2 regions of the Amycolatopsis sp. NPDC005003 genome follow, and region 2 is predicted to be linked to the other one. Evidence: predicted binding sites of a transcription regulator. Region 2 holds the regulator's gene; the other holds the start of a gene.
What was found. Region 2 encodes HspR, which represses chaperone genes until heat shock. Its sites were predicted from a motif close to ANNTTGAGTNNNNNNNACTCAANNT; they were not measured.

Region 1 (5,997 bases), on a different contig from region 2:
GGCCTTCAGGGAGATGTTGCGCTTGATCAGCTTCTCCTTGAACACCTCGACCGCGGCCAGCGCGCGCTCCTCGGTCTCGGACTCGATCGTGAGCGCCTCCTCGCCGGCCCAGTTGATCGTCGTGCCGGTGCCGCGGAAGTCGAACCGGGTGCCCAGCTCCTTGCTCGCCTGGTTGAGCGCGTTGTCCACCTCCTGGCGGTCGACCTTGCTCACGACGTCGAAAGAGGGATCCGCCACGTGTCCTCACACCTCGTACTCGCTTGTCAGGGGCTGCCCAGCCTAGCCCCTGTCACCCGACGGGTATCCCGGTTGACCCCGGTCGGAACCCGTTGGGTAAGCTTTCCCCCGGCCGGTGCGACCGGCCTTGGCGGGTTACCCGAGTGGCCAAAGGGGACTGGCTGTAAACCAGTTGGCATTGCCTACGGGGGTTCGAATCCCTCACCCGCCACGCGATCGCGAGAGAGCCATGCCTGCGGAAAACGCAGGCATGGCTCTCTTCGTTGTGTCTTTTGGGGGTCGAACCCCCAAACCCCCGCCAGGGGGCTCCGCCCCCCTGGACCCCCGTCGTGGTCACCTTGCGCTGTCGGCTGTCGGATGCTGGTTTCTTGCAGCAATTGAGAATTGATTATCTTATGCTGAGTGGCAGTATTATGCCTGCGGGTCGGCTATGCGCGGGATGGGCGATATCGGGCGTATTATCCGGTGAATCCGCAGGTCGGGGGACTCTGCTGGCCGGTTCGGGGGAAGCGCGGCTCCGCCTTTCGACCCTTTGCAGGAATACCCGTAACGCATTTCTTGAACGACTCGACCCCAGCCTGGGGTGCAGGGGCTGCCGGGGTTTCCACCGAGTCGTTGGAGGAGCACATGGCCATTCCCGCTGCGTTGCGACCCGTCCGTGAAGAGCTGGTCCGGGTGCAGTACGCCGAACCCGCGCTCGTCGCCGGCTACGCGAACGACCACGCCGGCTGGGGACCCACCGCTCGGTACCACCATTCGCGGCGCTATGCCATCGACCAGGTCCTCGCCGGCTGCCCCGGCGGTGATCTGCTCGACGTCGGGTGCGGGCCCGGGATGATGGTGCGGCACCTGCTCGACACGCGGCCCGGGGACTTCCGGATCACCGCCTGCGACCAGTCGGCGGCGATGGTCGACGCCGTCGCGGCGCGGGCGGGCCGCGAAGTCCGGCTGGCGGTCGGGGACATCCAGGAGATGCCGTTCGGCGACCGGGAGTTCGACGTCGTCCTCGCGATGGGCGTCCTCGAGTACACCGACGCCGCGCAGGCCCTGCGCGAAGTCGCCCGGGTCACCCGGCCCGGCGGGCTCGTCGTGACGACGATGCTCAACCCGAGGAGCCCGTACCGGCTCTTCGAATGGGGTGTCTTCTGGCCCGCCCGCCGCACACTCGGCGCGCTGGAACGCGCCGTCGGCGTCCCGCCCTCGAGACGGCACGGGGCCCGCCGCACCGGGATCGTCGCGCTCACCCCGCGGCGCCTGCGGGAGCTGCTGTGGCGCGCCGGCCTGCAGCCGGGTCAGGTCATCGCCTACGACGTCACCGCGTCGGTGCCGCCGGTCGACCGGCTCGTCCGGCGGCGGGACCGCTCGTGGCGGGCGCGGCCGGAAACCACGATCGCGCACGGCGCCAAGCGCTGGCTCGGCACCGGCTACCTCGTCGCCGCCCGGAAGGTCGGAGCATAAGGGAACGGCCGGTTTCCCTTGGGGGAGAGGGAAACCGGCCGTCACGGCGGCGCTCGGGGTTACGCCGCCTGGGAAACCGGCGTCGAAGCCGGGGTCAGGGCGAGGTCGAGGACCTCGCGGACGTTCGCCACCGCGTGGACGTCCAGCTGGCTCAGCACCTCGGCCGGGACGTCGTCCAGGTCCGGCTCGTTGCGCTGCGGGATGATCACCGTCTTCATCCCCGCCCGGTGAGCCGCCAGCAGCTTCTGCTTCACGCCGCCGATCGGGAGGACGCGCCCGGTCAGGGACACCTCGCCGGTCATCGCCACGTCCGCGCGGACCACGCGGCCGGAGAGCAGGGACGCCAGCGCCGTCGTCATCGTGACGCCCGCCGACGGCCCGTCCTTCGGGACCGCGCCCGCCGGCACGTGGACGTGGATGCCGCGCTTGCGCAGGTCACCGACCGGCAGCTCCAGCTCCGCGCCGTGCGACCGCAGGTAGGACAGCGCGATCTGCACCGACTCCTTCATCACGTCGCCGAGCTGGCCGGTCAGCTGCAGCCCGGACGCGCCGGACTCCTCGTCGGCCAGCGACGCCTCGATGTAGAGGACGTCACCGCCCGCGCCGGTCACCGCCAGGCCGGTCGCCACGCCCGGGGTCGCCGTGCGCTGCGTCGACGCCGGCAGCGACGACTCCGGGATGTGCCGCGGCCGGCCCAGGTACGTCTCCAGGTCCGGAGCGTCGACCGAAAGCGGCAGCGATACCTCGTCCAGCGCCACCTTGGTCGCGACCTTCCGCAGCACCTTGGCGATCGTCCGGTTCGCGTCGCGCACGCCCGCCTCGCGGGTGTACTCGGCGGCGATCCGGCTGAACGCGGCGTCCGTCAGCACGACGTCCGCGGTGCCCAGGCCGGCGCGCTCCAGCTCGCGGGGGAGCAGGTGGTCGCGGGCGATGGTGACCTTTTCGTGCTCGGTGTAGCCGTCCAGCGTGACGAGCTCCATGCGGTCCAGCAGCGGGCCGGGGATGGTCTCCAGCGCGTTGGCCGTGGCCAGGAACACGACGTCGGACAGGTCCAGCTCGACCTCGAGGTAGTGGTCGCGGAACGTGTGGTTCTGCTCCGGGTCCAGCACTTCGAGCAGCGCCGCGGTCGGGTCGCCGCGGTAGTCGGCGCCGACCTTGTCGATCTCGTCGAGCAGCACGACCGGGTTCATCGAGCCGGCTTCCTTGATGGCGCGGACGATCCGGCCGGGCAGCGCGCCGACGTACGTGCGGCGGTGACCGCGGATCTCGGCCTCGTCGCGGATGCCGCCCAGCGCGACGCGGACGAACTTGCGGCCCATGGCCTTGGCGACGGACTCACCCAGCGACGTCTTGCCGACCCCGGGAGGGCCCGCGAGGGCGAGCACGGCACCGGAACGACGGCCGCCGACCGGACCCAGGCCCGACTCGGCGCGGCGCTTGCGGACGGCCAGGTACTCGATGATGCGTTCCTTGACGTCGTCCAGACCGGCGTGGTCGGCGTCCAAAACGGCCCGTGCCGCGGCGATGTCGTAGACGTCCTCGGTGCGCTCGTTCCAGGGCAGTTCCAGGACGGTGTCCAGCCAAGTGCGGATCCAGCCGCCTTCGGGGGACTGCTCGGACGTGCGGTCCAGTTTGTCCACTTCGGCCAGTGCGGCCTTCTTGACGGCGTCGGGCAGCTCGGCGCCTTCGACACGGGCGCGGTAGTCCGTCTCGTCAGCGGTGCCGTCGAGCTCGCCCAGCTCCTTGCGGATCGCTTCGAGCTGGCGGCGCAGCAGGAACTCCTTCTGCTGCTTCTCCATGCCCTCGGCGACGTCCTTGCGGATCGTGTCGGTCACCTCGAGCTCGGCGAGGTGCTCCTTGCTCCACTCGAGAGCCTTCTCCAGGCGGGCGCTGACGTCCAAAGCGGACAGCAGCTCGAGCTTCTGCTCGGTGGACAGGTACGGCGCGTTGCCGGACAGGTCGGCGACCGCGGACGGCTCCTCGACCTGCTGGACGGCGTCGATCAGCTGCCAGCCGCCGCGCTGCTGGAGGATCGAGATGACGACGGCCTTGTACTCGGCCGCGAGCTTCGCGGTCTGGTCGTCGGTGGTCTCGGGGGCGTCCTCGGCGTGCACCCAGCGGGCGGCGCCGGGACCGTCGGCGATCCGGCCGACGACCGCGCGGGCCGTGCCGCGCAGCAGGACGGCGGCCTTGCCCCCGGGCACGCGGCCGATGCGCTCGACCGTGGCGACGGTGCCGAACTCGGCGTACTCGCCGTGGACGCGCGGGACGATGAGGACCTCGGCCTTGGCGGCCGAAGCCGAGCGGATGCCGGGGAACGACGCCTGGCTCGGCGTCTTGGCCTGGGCGGACTCCACCGCGGCCCGCGTCTCGGTGTCGGTCAGGTCGAGCGGGACGACCATGCCCGGCAGCACGACGTCGTCATCGAGCGGGAGCACGGGCAGGAGGCGGGTGTCGGACATGTGCACTCCTCGGTTAGTTGAGTCTGCTTAGCTCAACTCTCCGATGGGTGTGTTTGTTTCCGATGGTGCGTTCGCCCACAGCGATCGGGGAAACCGCAGGTCAGGAGCCTGGCTTCGCCGCCACGGCGCACCACGCGAACGGCCGGGCCTCCGCCTCGAGGGCGTTGATCTTCCGGTCCGGCCGCCAGTCCGGCAGGTGCACGATGCCCGGTTCGAGGATCGGCCAGTCGCCGAAGAGCGGCTCGATTTCTTCGCGGTTGCGCAGCCAGACCGGGTTGCTCGTCTTCCGGTACTGCTCGACGAACCACCGCAGCCCGTCCAGGTGCGGACCCGCTCCGTCGCCTTCGCTCATCTGCGAGATCGCCAGCCAGCTGCCCGGCGCGAGCGCGTCCCGGTACGTCGCCAGCAGTCCCTCCGGGTCGTCGTCCGGGCCGACGAAGTGCAGCACCGCCGCCATGATCAGGCAGACCGGCTGGGAGAAGTCGATCAGCCGGCGCGTCTCTTCGGCGCGTAGCACCGACTTCGCGTCCCGCATGTCGGCCTGGACGATGCCGGCCCAGTCCGTCGCCATGCCCTCTTCGAGGATCAGCGTCGCGTGGGCGACGGCGACCGGCTCGTAGTCGACGTAGACGACCTTCGCGTCGTGGTCCTCCGGCAGCTCCGCCTCGACGACCTCGTGCACGTTGCCCGCCGTCGGCACGCCCGAGCCGAGGTCGATGAACTGCCGGATGCCGGCCCGCAGCGCCGCGCGGACCGCGCGGTTCATGAACTCGCGGTTCTGCTTCGACCCCGGGCGCACCAGCGGCCACTGCTGCTCCATGCGCCGGCCGAACTCGCGGTCCACGGCCCAGTTCTGGGTACCGCCCAGGTACCAGTCGTAGATCCGGGCCGCGGACGGCTTCTCGGTGTCGACTCCCTCGGGCGCTCTCGGCGCGGAATCCCGCTGGTCGGTCACTTCAGGCTCCCCTCGCTGGCGGCGAGGTCAGCCTATAAGTTCCGCCCACCCTCGGTAATCCTCCAGTAGTTCACCGAACAGCCGGTCGACGCTGCCAGTACGTCCACAGCGGGCGGTACCCCTGCGCGTACCAGAACGGCGTCGACAGCGGGTTCGCCGCCGCGTGGTGCAGCAGGACGACGTCGGCGCCTTCCTCGTCGAGGACGTGGTGGGCGTGCGTCGCCAGCGCGGTACCGACGCCGGACGACCGCGCCGCCTCCGCCACGGCCAGTGACGACAGGTAGCCCACCCGGGAAGCGGCGACGCGGCCGCTGATCCAGCCGGTCTCGCCCGGGTGCTGCACGCTCACCATGCCGAGCGGACGCCCGTACAGCTCGGCGATCCACAATGGCGGCTCCGGCCGCTTCAGCTGCTCGGCGAGGTCCTTGGCCAGGATCTCCTCGACGCCGGTGCGCCAGTTCACCGTGCCGTACTGGGCGTCGTAGGAGTGCAGCTCCATGCCGAGCGCCACCGCCGTCTCGAGGTCGCCGGGCTCGGCGCGGCGGATCTTGACCCCGGGTGTGCCCAGCGGGGTGGCCGGCACCAGCCGCTGCGAAGGGCGGACCGCGACCACCCGCAGCGGGGCGAAGCCGTGGTGCAGCATTTCCCGCGCGCCGGCGGCGTCGCGGCTCGCGCGCGGCACGATCGCCGCCGTCTCGGTGTCGCCGCGCTCGGCGACCGCGCGCAGATGTTCATCCCATCGGGTGAGGAGGGCGTCGAGGACGGCCGCCGGCTGCGGACCGGCCAGCTGGAGGTCGAGGCGGTGTTCGGTCAGCGCGCGCCACGGGGCGTTCGGGGCGTCGCGGTCGACCTGGACGCGGGAAGCCAGCCCGGACGCGGCGGAGT
Region 2 (5,997 bases):
TCTCGCCCGGTCGCGGGGCGGTGTGCCGATGAGGCGGGAGCATCCTTCGGGCCGGGGGCCGGGGGCCGGGGGCCAGGGGCCAGGCGGCTGTCGGCCGGCCGCGAGGCGGCCTCATGGGCGGCGGCGGTGCCCGGCCGGCTGTGGCGCGGCCGGCTGTGGCGCGGCCGGCTGGTGGGGCGCTCGGGTGCGGCCAGGTAGCGGGTGAGGCAGGGCTGCCCGGGCAGGCCAGGGCCCGGTGGGCCACGGGGTCGGCCGATGGCGCGGTCGGCCGGTGAGGTGCTCGGGGATGGCCGCGGCGGAGTGCGCGGGCAGGTCCGAGGCTGCGGCCGGTCCCCGGTAGCGCCCGGTCCGCGGCAGGCTGCGGGCCTGGTCGCAGCCATCGCCGGCGAGCCGCTGTGCCGGGTGAGCGGCGTCACAGCCGATCCGGCCGCAATCGGTCACCGGGGTCGGGAACAAGAACCCGGATCGCCTCGTTAGGCTGGGTACAGAGGTTGAGCGCAGTCGACTCAAGTCCGGCTTGACGAGGCTCGTGAAGGCCCGATAGAACTTGCCAGGGCCTCGCTCAAGGCGAGAACGAACCTGCAGGTCACGAACATAGCAGCCGTACACAGGAGGAAGCACCATGGCGCGAGCGGTCGGCATCGACCTCGGCACGACCAACTCGGTCGTCGCCGTCCTTGAGGGCGGCGAGCCGACGGTCATCGCCAACTCGGAAGGCTCCCGTACCACCCCCTCGATCGTCGCCTTCGCCAAGAACGGTGAAGTGCTGACCGGCCAGCCGGCGAAGAACCAGGCCGTCACGAACGTCGACCGGACGATCCGGTCCGTGAAGCGGCACATCGGTACCGACTGGAAGACCGAGATCGACGGGAAGAACTACACCTCCCAGGAAATCAGCGCCCGTGTGCTGATGAAGCTCAAGCGCGACGCCGAGGCGTACCTGGGCGAGACGATCACCGACGCCGTCATCACCGTCCCGGCGTACTTCGAGGACGCCCAGCGGCAGGCCACCAAGGAGGCCGGGCAGATCGCCGGCCTGAACGTGCTCCGCATCGTCAACGAGCCGACCGCCGCCGCGCTGGCGTACGGCTTGGACAAGGGCGAGAAGGAGCAGACCATCCTGGTCTTCGACCTCGGTGGTGGCACCTTCGACGTCTCGCTGCTGGAGATCGGCGAGGGCGTCGTCGAGGTCCGCGCCACCTCCGGTGACAACCACCTCGGTGGTGACGACTGGGACGAGCGCATCGTCAAGTGGCTGGTCGACAAGTTCAAGGCCACCAACGGCATCGACCTGACCAAGGACAAGATGGCGCTGCAGCGCATCCGCGAGGCGGCGGAGAAGGCGAAGATCGAGCTGTCCAGCTCGAACTCGGCCAGCATCAACCTGCCGTACATCACCGTGGACGCGGACAAGAACCCGCTGTTCCTCGACGAGACGCTCTCGCGCGCCGAGTTTCAGAAGATCACCTCGGACCTGCTCGACCGCACCAAGGCGCCGTTCAACAACGTCATCCGGGACGCGGGCATCTCCGTCGGCGACATCGACCACGTCGTGCTCGTCGGTGGTTCCACCCGCATGCCGGCCGTCGCCGAGCTGGTCAAGGAGCTGACCGGCGGCCGTGAGCCGAACAAGGGCGTGAACCCGGACGAGGTCGTCGCCGTCGGCGCCGCGCTGCAGGCCGGTGTCCTCAAGGGTGAGGTGAAGGACGTCCTGCTGCTGGATGTCACGCCGCTGTCGCTCGGCATCGAGACCAAGGGTGGCGTCTTCACCAAGCTCATCGAGCGCAACACCACGATCCCGACCAAGCGCTCGGAGATCTTCTCCACCGCGGACGACAACCAGCCGTCGGTGCAGATCCAGGTGTTCCAGGGTGAGCGCGAGATCGCCGCGCACAACAAGAAGCTCGGCATGTTCGAGCTGACCGGTCTCCCGCCGGCCCCGCGTGGCGTGCCGCAGATCGAGGTCACCTTCGACATCGACGCCAACGGCATCGTGCACGTGACCGCGAAGGACCTGGGCACGAACAAGGAACAGTCGATGACGATCACCGGTGGCTCCGCGCTGCCGAAGGACGACATCGAGCGCATGGTCAAGGACGCCGAGGCGCACGCCGAGGAAGACAAGAAGCGCCGCGAGGAAGCGGAGACCCGCAACCAGGCGGAGACGCTGGTCTACCAGACCGAGAAGTTCGTCAAGGACAACGACGACAAGCTGCCCGAGGACCTCAAGGGCAAGGTCAAGTCCGCGATCGACGAGGCCAACGAGTCGCTGAAGGGCACGGACTCGACCAAGATCCGCGAGGCGATCGAGAAGCTGAACGCCGCTTCGCAGGAGCTGGGCTCCGCCCTGTACGCCAACGCGAACGCCGACGCGGCGGCCGGTGCCGCCGGCGGTGCGGGTGCGGGTGCGGCCGGGGACGCCGGTGCGGCCGGCGGCCAGGCCAAGGCCGATGACGTGGTGGACGCCGAGATCGTCGAAGAGGACCCGAAGAAGTGACCCACAGCTACGACGAATCCGAGAACCAGGGCCGAGGCCCCGAGGAGCCGGTGGTCGTGCGGGACCGGCGTCGGGTGGACCCCCAGACCGGGCAGGTCCGCCCGCCCGGTCCGGCCCACGCCGCGCCGGACCCCGACGAGGCGCCCGTGGAGCACGCGGGCCCCTCGCTGGGTGAGTCCATTGTGGACGAGTCGGTGGCCGTCGTCTCCGACGTGGAGAAGGAGCTGGCCGAGCGCACCGCCGACCTCCAGCGCCTGCAGGCCGAGTACGCCAACTACCGCAAGCGGGTCGAGCGCGACCGCGAGGCGGTCGTGATCGGCGCGAAGGCGACGGTGGTCAACGACCTGCTGCCGCTGCTCGACGACCTCGAGCGGGCCGAGCAGCACGGCGACCTCACCGGCGCGTTCAAGGCCGTCGGCGACAAGCTGATCAGCGGCCTGCAGCGCGCGGGCCTCGAGTCGTTCGGCGCCGAGGGCGAGGCCTTCGACCCGAGCGTGCACGAGGCCGTGCAGCACAACACCTCGCCGGACGTGGCGGGCCCGACGGTCACCGTGGTCATGCGCCGCGGGTACCGCTTCGGGGATCGCGTACTGCGGGCGGCGCTGGTCGGCGTGACCGACCACGAGCCCGGCGCGGCCCCGTCCGTCGGTGGCGAGCCGCCACTCGACGGCGGAGCCGATGAGCAGCAGCAGTAAGAGGAAAAACCAAGTGGGAGGAGGAGACGCCCGATGAGCGCACGGGAATGGATCGGTAAGGACTTCTACCGTGAACTGGGCGTCTCCTCCGACGCCACCGCGGACGAAATCAAGAAGGCCTACCGGAAGCTGGCCAAGGAGAACCACCCGGACGCGAACGCCGGCAACGCGCAGGCGGAGCAGAAGTTCAAGGCGGTTTCCGAGGCCTACGGCGTGCTCTCCGACGCGAGCAAGCGCAAGGAGTACGACGAGGCGCGGCGGCTGTTCGGCGGCGGGGGTGGCTTCAACTTCCCCGGTGGCGGCGGTGGCGGCAGTTTCGACATGGGCGACATCTTCGGCCAGGCCGGCGCCGGCGCGGGTCAGCAGGGCGGCTTCGGCGGCCTCGGCGACATCCTCGGCGGGATCTTCGGCCGCGGCCGGTCGTCGGCGGGCGCGACGGCGAACCGGCCGCAGCGCGGTGCCGACGTCGAGACGGACGTCCGGATCGACTTCACCGAGGCGGTCAAGGGCGCGACCCTGCCGCTGCGGCTGTCGAGCCCGGCGACCTGCGCGACCTGCAACGGCAACGGTGCCCGGCCGGGGACTTCGCCGCGGACCTGCCCGACCTGTTCCGGTTCGGGGCTGGTCAGCCGCAGCCAGGGCGCGTTCGCGTTCTCGGAGCCGTGCCGCGACTGCCGCGGCCGCGGGACGATCATCGACGACCCGTGCCCCGAATGCGGCGGCGAAGGCATCAGCACGCGCACCCGCACGCTGACCGTCCGGATCCCGCCGGGCGTCGACGACGACCAGCGCATCCGGCTGGCCGGCCAGGGTGAGCCGGGCCGGGGCGGGGCGCAGGCGGGTGACCTTTACGTCCGCGTGCACGTGGCTCCCCACGCGCTGTTCGGGCGCAAGGGGCTCGACCTGACGATCACCGTGCCGGTGGACTTCACGGAGCTGACGCTCGGCACCACGATCACGGTGCCGACGCTGGAAGGCAAGGTCTCGCTCAAGGTGTCGCCGGGCACGGCGAGCGGACGGGTGCTGCGCGTGCGCGGCAAGGGCATCGCCAAGCGCGACGGTTCGCAAGGTGACCTGCTCGTCACCCTCCAGGCGGCGATTCCCGCCAAACTGGACGACAAGGCGCGCGAGGCACTGCAGGCGTACGCCGAGGCGATGGCCGGGCACGACCCCCGGCCAGAGATCACCGAGCTGCTGCAAGGTAGGTGAGAGTGGTGTTCGGCGGGATTCCCCAGGAAGGCGACGAGGAGACCCCGGTGTTCGTCATCTCGGTGGCGGCCCAGCTCGCCGGGATGCACGCGCAGACGCTGCGCACGTACGACCGGCAGGGCCTGGTCTCACCGGGCCGCACCCCCGGCGGCGGGCGGCGCTACTCGATGCGGGACATCGCGCTGCTGCGCGAGGTCCAGCGGCTGTCGCAGGAAGACGGCGTCAACCTGGCCGGCATCAAGCGCATCATCGAACTGGAAAACCAGGTCGACGCGCTGCGGGCCCGGATCACCGAGCTGACCGAAGAACTGGCCGCGGCGTACGTGGCCGCGGAACAGGCGACGGCGGCGGCGCACGCGTCCTACCGCCGGGACCTGGTGCCGCTCAACCAGCAGACGGCGCTGGTGGTCTGGCGGCCCAAGCGCCGCTGACGACCAACGCGACGAAGGCCTCCCCGGGCGACCGGGGAGGCCTTCGCGCATGTGGAGAACCGGCCCTCATGGGGCCTGCGGGCACGAGAAACTGTCGGTGCCTGCGGGTAGCGTGGAAAACGGGGGCCTGCTCAGACAGGTTTCCCCGGCGCGCCGCGGGTCACGTCTTGACGTTCAGCAGCTGCTTGACCTCCGCCGTCCGGGACTCGATCACCCGCCGGGCCAGGTCGCGGGCCTGGGCGTTGACCCCGCCGCCTGGTCCGTTCTCCGTCCGGGCCAGCTCGACCGCTCCCTGCTGCTGTCCGGTCAGGACGTCCAGGAACCGGCGGGTGAACTCGCTGTCCGGCGCCGTCCGGAGCGCTCCGACCAGGTCCGGTGCCGTCGTCTTCAGGCCGCCGTGGCCGGCGTGGGCCTGCGGGGCCACCGCCTCGGGCTGGTCCCACTCGCGGAGCCAGCGTCGCATGTCGTCGACCTCGGTCTGCTGGGTCACCTCGATCGCCGCCGCCAGCTCCTTCAGCGAGGGCGGCAGCGGGCGGGCCGAAGCCAGCCGGACGATCTCGATGCCCTGCTGGTTCTGGGGAATCAGCATCTGCAGGAACATCACGTCGGCCGCGTTGTGCTGCGGAGGGGCCGTCGTCGCGCAGCCGGTCAGGAGCAGCGCGACGACGGCCAGGACCACTCTCACTGGCGCTGCCAGAGCGCCGGGGTGTTCGGCGGCTCCCAGCCCGCGATCGCCGTGTGCGCCTGGATGCAGCGGTAGGTCGCGCCGCCGTACGTCACGACGTCGCCCACCTTGTACGCCGTGCCCGCCGCCCACGTGCCACCCGTCGGCGGCTTGGTCGTGGTGGTGGGCGGCCGGGTCGTCGTGGTCGGGGGCGGCGTGGTGGTCGTCGGCGGCGGGGTGCCGCCTCCGCCGACCTGGAGGTCGACGCAGCTGTAGAACGCGTTGGCCGTGTCCGCGATGTTCCAGATCGCCAGCACCTTGATCCGGCCCGAATAGCCGGCCAGGTTCACCGTGTGCGACAGCGTCGACGGCGGCTGCTGGTTGTTGCCGTCGAACACCGCGACCCGGGTGCCGCCGACGTAGTACTCGTAGTTCGACGTCGAGTGCCGGGCGGTGAACACCCAGTTGAACGTCACCGTGCTGCCCACCGACTTGGCCGGC

Region 1: lon (endopeptidase La) is a predicted target of HspR. The motif match lies at 4,172-4,196, and genes of this name have one in related genera.

What each region holds. Positions count from the first base shown of each region.
Region 1 covers NZ_JBSGAI010000016.1:119,188-125,184, forward strand. Annotated here, with positions in the region: gene ACWED2_RS20445 (YajQ family cyclic di-GMP-binding protein) at 1-237, opposite strand, end outside; tRNA gene ACWED2_RS20450 (tRNA-Tyr) at 367-448, shown strand; gene ACWED2_RS20455 (class I SAM-dependent methyltransferase) at 865-1,695, shown strand; gene lon (endopeptidase La) at 1,755-4,157, opposite strand; gene ACWED2_RS20465 (SAM-dependent methyltransferase) at 4,258-5,112, opposite strand; gene ACWED2_RS20470 (GNAT family N-acetyltransferase) at 5,183-5,997, opposite strand, start outside.
Region 2 covers NZ_JBSGAI010000034.1:40,680-46,676, forward strand. Annotated here, with positions in the region: gene ACWED2_RS32755 (alpha/beta hydrolase) at 1-32, shown strand, start outside; gene dnaK (molecular chaperone DnaK) at 623-2,497, shown strand; gene grpE (nucleotide exchange factor GrpE) at 2,494-3,192, shown strand; gene dnaJ (molecular chaperone DnaJ) at 3,226-4,401, shown strand; gene ACWED2_RS32775 (heat shock protein transcriptional repressor HspR) at 4,407-4,832, shown strand; gene ACWED2_RS32780 (DUF305 domain-containing protein) at 4,993-5,517, opposite strand; gene ACWED2_RS32785 (lytic polysaccharide monooxygenase) at 5,514-5,997, opposite strand, start outside.